Chondromyces crocatus: one gene and its partner. The protein of the gene in region 1 interacts with the protein of each later gene in a pairwise test. Links are inferred from orthologs where the notes say so. Each region holds a gene or a part of one and is shown in the gene's direction. Other genes may lie near its edges.

Evidence for each region. Proteins that work in one complex are often made in the same cells at the same time.
Region 2: the proteins of CMC5_RS48305 (region 1) and priA interact in binary tests that used the Escherichia coli proteins (3 or more experiments, as listed by UniProt). The link is inferred for Chondromyces crocatus from one-to-one orthologs.

Annotation. Positions count from the first base shown.
Region 1 is NZ_CP012159.1:165,930-168,999, forward strand. Bases 97-2,924 are described here. They hold CMC5_RS48305 (single-stranded DNA-binding protein), read left to right. Parts: upstream 97-1,114; coding sequence 1,115-1,735; downstream 1,736-2,924. Other genes in these bases: mgtE (magnesium transporter), read left to right, coding at 97-885; CMC5_RS00580 (hypothetical protein), read right to left, coding at 1,850-2,536; CMC5_RS00585 (MerR family transcriptional regulator), read right to left, coding at 2,517-2,888; CMC5_RS00590 (integration host factor subunit alpha), read right to left, coding at 2,897-2,924. In the rest of the region: more of mgtE, read left to right, coding at 1-96; more of CMC5_RS00590, read right to left, coding at 2,925-3,070. UniProt on the Escherichia coli protein: Plays an important role in DNA replication, recombination and repair. Binds to ssDNA and to an array of partner proteins to recruit them to their sites of action during DNA metabolism. Acts as a sliding platform that migrates on DNA via reptation.
Region 2 is NZ_CP012159.1:2,120,797-2,124,137, forward strand. The notes cover bases 1-3,141. They hold priA (replication restart helicase PriA), read left to right. Parts: upstream 1-334; coding sequence 335-2,941; downstream 2,942-3,141.

The DNA of each region.
Region 1 (3,070 bases):
GTCTACTACGTGTACGTGGTCGATTCATCCCACCGCCTGCTCGGCGTGGTCTCTCTTCGAGATCTGCTGCTCGCATCTCCCGCGGAGCAGCTCTCCGAGGTCCTCACCGAGAACGTGTTCTCGGTCGGTCCGGAGACCGATCAGGAAGAAGTGGCGCGGGCGATGGCGAAATACGACTTCCTCGCCATGCCGGTGCTCAGTGAAGAGCGCCGTCTGCTCGGGGTCATCACCGTCGATGACGTGATGGACGTGCTCACCCAGGAACAGACCGAAGACGTCCAGCGCCTCGGCGCCGTCGAGCCCATCGAAGAGAGCTACTTCCGCACCGGGTTCTGGACCTTCATCCAGAAGCGCGCCATCTGGCTCGCCGTCCTCTTCGTCGGTGAGTTCTTCACCGGTTCTGCCCTTCGCCGTTACGACGAGGTGATCGCCGCAGTATCTTCGCTCTCGTATTATGTCCCGTTGCTCATCTCGACCGGCGGCAACTCGGGCTCCCAGTCCTCGACGCTGATCATTCGAGGCCTCGCCATGGGCGACATCCGCCCGGGCGACTGGTGGCGTGTTCTGCCTCGAGAGCTTGCCCAGGGGCTGGTTCTCGGGCTCATTCTTGCCACGATCGGGATGGCTCGGGTGTGGGCCTGGGGAGATTCTCCGGCCTTCATCGTCACCATCGGCGCGACCCTCGTGGCCATCGTGCTCATGGGCTGCGTCGTCGGCGCCATGCTCCCGCTGCTCCTCCGTCGGGTCGGCCTCGACCCGGCGACGAGTTCTGCTCCCTTCATCGCCAGCCTGGTCGATGTTCTGGGCATCATCGTTTACTTCTCACTCGCCCAGGCGCTGCTGGCCGATGTCATCAAGGCCGCCGTGCAGCATCAAGGCGGATGATGCGGGCGAGATTCCATGGCAAAAGCGCTCTGCTCGACGGAACGGTTGCTCATGAATCCAGGCTGGCCAGCGGGTGCTTGCCGGGAACAGGTCTCTCCGTCGACAGACGGACCAACTCGCCTGGAGGGTGAGCGTCAACCTTGACGCGACGGTCCACCCGGGGGAGGGAATGGTCCACGTGCGTTCAGCGCACGCCGGATAGAACGCCAACACTCTCGGAACTAGTGCAATGGCCGAAGGCTTGAATCGCGTGATGCTGCTCGGCAACCTGGGAGCGGATCCAGAACTCCGTTTCACCCAAGGTGGTCAGGCTGTTCTCAACGTCCGGCTCGCCACCACCGAAACCTATCTGGACAAGGACAGGGTGCGGAAGGAGCGTACGGATTGGCATAACGTCGTCGTGTGGGGCAAGCGCGCGGAGGCTCTCGGAAAGATCCTCGCCAAAGGCTCCTCCATCTTCGTCGAAGGCTCCCTGCGAACGTCGAGCTACGACGATCGCGACGGCAACAAGCGCTACAAGACGGAAGTCGTCGCTTCCAACATCCTGTTGACCGGAGGCCGCACGCGGGGCGGTGGCAGCATGGATGACGCCGGAGGTTTCGGTGGCGAACCCGACAGTTCCGGCGGCGGTTACGGCGGTGGCCAGCGAAGCGGCGGTGGCCAGCGAGGTGGCGGCTACGGCGGCGGTGGCGGCGGCGGCGGCTACGGTGGTGGAAGTGGCGGTGGCAGCGGCGGCGGCTACGGTGGCGGCCGAGGAGGAGGTCGACCTGCTCCTCAGCAGGATCCCAGCCCTCCGCAAGACGACTACAGCGGTGATTACGGCGGCAACGACGACGACATCCCGTTCTGAGTTCCGCTCGCCCCCTCTCCAGCGCGCGGCGCCGCCCAGTGCGCGGCGCTTTCGTAGCCCACGCCCGAACGTTTCAAGACAGCATGAGCATCGTCCACCGCGCGGGACCGCCCCTCAGGGGCACCGCGGTCGATGCCGGAGCACCGCCGCCACCACCAGCGCACCTGCCATCATGAGCATGGCGGCGGCAGGACGCGGGTTCTCCGCGGCAAACATGAACCCCCGCATCAACAACCCTGGAGAGGGTGGCGCAACGAGCGGGCCCACGAGCCGCGCGTTCTCGATGAGCGCGCTGCAACCAGAAGCGGCTTCGGGCTCTCTGGCAGGCGCCGAGCAGATCAGGGTGCACAGCAACGCTTGACGCTCGTCTTCGGTGAAGCCGAGCAGATGACGCCCTCGCACATCCATGTCGCGCCCTCCCTCGCGCGCGGCGCCCTCGAAGCACTGCTCGAACCAGCTACCCGATTGACTCGGATCCGAGCGGATCACGCCAGACGCCCACCGAAGGAGCTCGCCCGGGACTTCCCCTCGCGCCATCGACGTCGCGCGGTCGAGCACCAGCTCCTCGATCCCCGTCACCCATCGCTCCGAAGGCGCGGCGACGCAGACCTGCCCTAGCGTCGTGCCCTCCTCCGTCTGAAGGAAACGCTGCAGGACGATGCGCACGCCAGGCAGTGACGCCAGCTCCACCTTTCGAAGAGCGTGCTCTGGCGCCCCGCGCGCAGGTCGAATCGTCCCGATCTGGAGGGTCACCCCGGGGACGACGTCGAGTCGCTCGAATTCAGGGTCGCCCGAGCTCATCCAGCAGTGCGATCACCTCGCCCCGGATCTCGAGCAGCGCGTCACGCATCCGCTGCACCTCTTCCTGGGTCGCGACCTGCTCGGCGGGCGGTGGCTCGATGCCACCTTCGCGCAGTTTTCGCTTCGCACCTGCGATCGTGAAGCGGTGGGCGTAGAGCAGCTCCTTGACCTTGAGGAGCGTCTCCACATCACGCCGGCTGTAGATCCGCTGACCCTTGGCTGATTTCTGCGGACGGACGGAGCGGAACTCCGTCTCCCAGTACCGGAGGACGTGAGGCTCCACCCCCACGATGCTCGCCACCTCGCCGATCCGGTAGTAGAGCTTCGCCGGAAGCTGCGGGCGCAACGCCAAGCCTGCTCCTACTCAGTCACGGCGGTCGCGACGACGACATTGTCGCGCGGGTTGAGCGCCTGTTTCAGGATCTGGCTCGCCTTGAAGTTCAGGACGCGCCGCTCGGTGATCAAGATGGGCTCTCCCGTCTGTGGGTTGCGCCCCTGACGCTCGCGCTTGTCGCGCAACACGAAATTACCGAA
Region 2 (3,341 bases), 2.0 Mb from region 1 along the record:
AATCGTGCTTCTCGTCCGAACCAGCACCCCCGCCACGAGCACTCCCGCATGCAGCTCTCGTGCATGTCGGTGAGATGGTGAACACGCATCCGTCGCAAGGGTGCTCGCGCATCCAATCGCGAGGCTCGTCATGCATGTCGTCGCAAGGGTGCTCGCCCATCTCATCGCGAGAGTGCTCGCCCATCCGTCGAGAGGGAACTCGCGCCTGAAGAGCGACGTGCCCGCCTGACTGCGCGAGGACGCCGAGCCCGGGCCTCGGCCAGCCCATCGCCGGATGAACGGGAGCAGATTTCTCAGCCAGCGGCTTCTCTGCTATCTCCGCCAGGCGCACCGCATGCCCAGCTATGCCGTCGTCGCGGTCCCCGTACCGCTCTCGCAGCCGTTTCACTACGCCATCCCTGCGCACTTCGCGGCAGAGGTCCGACCGGGCGCGCGCGTGCTCTGCGAGTTCGGCCGCCGTCGCCTGGTGGGCGTCGTCCTCACCCTCTCGGACCGCGCTCCCCCCGTAGATCCCACGCGGATCAAGCCCATCGCCGCCGTCGTCGACCCCGAGCCGGCGCTCCCGGCCGAACTGCTCGCCTTCCTCCAGGAGCTCGCCGCGTACTACTTCGCCCCCATCGGCGAGGTCCTCCGCCTGGCGCTCCCGGCCCTGGAGCGCGACCAGGTCAAGGCCATGTCGGCCAAAGGCGCCTTCGGCGGCCCCCTCGACCTCGCCCGACAGAAGCAAGTCGGCGGCCGCAAAGTCCTCTTCGCCTGCCCCACCGACGCCCTCGAACCCCCGGGCACCCTCCGCGGCCAGGCCGCCGCCGTCCTTGCCCTTCTCCGCGCCAGCGGCGAGCAGCCCGTCGCGCGCCTCGAAGAGCGCTTCAAGGCCGCCCGCGCCGCCGTGAAGAAGCTCGCCGGCATGGGCCTCGTCACCCTCGACGAACGCGAACGCCCCCGCGACCCCTTCTTCCGCCTCCCCGAGACCCCAGACTCTCCCCCTGAGCTGAATGAAGCGCAGGCCCTCGCGGCCGAGCGCATCGACGCCGCCCTCGCCGCCCTCGCTCCCACCGCCGGCTTTGCCGTTGCCAGCTCACCTGCCGCCGGCTCTTCTGCCGCCAGCTCACCTGCCGCCGGCTCACCCGCCGCCAGCTCTTCTGCCGCCAGCTCACCCGCTGCCAGCTCACCTGCCGCCAGCTCACCCGCCACTGGCTCTTCTGCCGCCAGCTCACCTGCCGCCTTCCTCCTCTTCGGCGTCACCGGCTCCGGCAAGACCGAAGTCTACCTTCGCGCCATCGCCACCTGCCTCGCCCAGGGCCGCGGCGCCCTGATGATGGTCCCCGAGATCGCCCTCACCCCCCAGGTCGTCGCTCGCTTCCGCGCCCGCTTCGGCGACGACCTCGCCGTCCTCCACAGCGGCCTCAGCGACGCCGACCGCCACGCCATGTGGACCAGCCTCCGCACCGGCCGCGTCCGCGTCGCCATCGGCGCCCGCTCGGCCCTCTTCGCCCCCGTCCCCGACCTCGGCCTCATCCTCGTCGACGAAGAGCACGACGGCTCCTTCAAGCAAGAAGAAGGCGTCCGCTACCACGCCCGCGACATGGCCCTCCTCCGCGCCTACCGCGCCGGCGCCGTCTGCGTCCTCGGCTCCGCCACCCCCTCCCTCGAATCCATCGCCCTCGTCCGCCGCGGCAAGCTCACCGAGCTTCGCCTCCCCGAGCGCGCCCACCGCGAAGCCACCTTGCCCGAAGTCCACCTCGTCGACCTCCGCAAGTTCGGCGCTGGCCCCTCGGGCGACAAACTCATCTCCTTGCCCCTGCACCGCGCCATCGAGCAAGCCCTCAAGGCGAAGGACCAGATCATCCTCTTCCTGAACCGCCGCGGCTTCGCCCCCAGCGTCGTCTGCGAAGCCTGCGGCACCGTCGAGACCTGCGCCTCCTGCTCCGTCGCGCTCACCTACCACCGCGGCCGAAGGGCCCCCCGCGCGACCCCTGGCCCGCACGTCGCCTCCGCGGCGCTCTCCTCGGGCCAGACCGGCGAACTCCCTGGCCTCACCCCACCGCGCCCCCCCCCGCGCGGCAAGCTCCTCGTCCCCCCACCGGGCCACGACACCGACGACGACCACGTCCTCCGCGGCGGCCGCCTCCGCTGCCACTACTGCGACTACACCGGCCCGCTCCCCGACCGCTGCTCCGCGTGCAACGCCCCCTCCCTCGCCCTGGAGGGCCTCGGCACCGAGCGCCTCGAAGCCACCATCGCCGAATCCTTCCCCGAAGCCCGCGTCGGCCGCCTCGACCGCGACGTCGCCGGCGCCGACAAGACCGAAGCCATCCTGAACCGCATGCGCGCTGGCGAGATCGACATCCTCGTCGGCACCCAGATGGTCACCAAGGGCCACGACCTCCCCAGCGTCACCCTCGTCGGCGTCGTCAACGCCGACGCCGCCTTGAGCATCCCCGACTTCCGCGCCGCCGAGCGCGGCTTCCAGCTCCTCGTCCAGGTCGCAGGCCGCGCAGGCCGCCGCGACCGACCTGGCCGCGTCCTCATCCAGACCCGCAACCCCCAGCACCCAGCCGTCGCCTTCGCTGCGGCCCACGACGTCGAAGGCTTCCTCCGCCGCGAGCTCGTCGACCGCCAGGAAGTCGGCTACCCCCCGTACTCCCGCCTCGCCCTGATCCGCGTCGACGCCCCTGACGAGCAAGTCGCCCGCGACGCCATCGGCCTCCTCGCCGCCCGCGCCCGCACCAGCCCCGAAGGCCTCGCCCGTCGCGTCGACGTCCTCGGCCCCTCGGCCGCTCCCATCGCCAAGCTCCGCAACCGCTACCGCTTCCGCGTCCTCCTCCGCGCCGACGAACGCGGACCCCTGCGCGCCGCCGTCGCCGCCGTGAACGAAGCCAAGAACTCCATCGAACGCAGCGTCCGCATCGTGATCGACATCGACCCGGTCGCGATGCTCTGAGCGCGCCTCTCGGCCCTCTCCAGGGTCGCTTCACGACACAGCCGCCTCACGACACAGCCGCCTCACGGTCGCCTCACGGTCGCCTCACGCTCCCTGACCCATCGACCCGCCTCGGCATGAAGCCCAACGGTGCCACATGGTTTCACCCAGCAGGTGCACCAGAAAAGGCACCGACGAGCGATCACGCCATCAAGGCCACGCTGCGGTGTGGTTTCACCCGGCAGCTGCATCTGTGTGCTGTACAGCCGCCGAATATAACGAGCGGCGTATGTAACGGCCGCGTTATGTACGGTTTTTCGGCGATCCATGGTCCACGGGCCTTCGACGTCGACGCTGGAGGAACGCGCCATGCCCGCAGGGCACCGCGCGGCATGCAGCAGACGTCGCCTCGTGGTTGGCT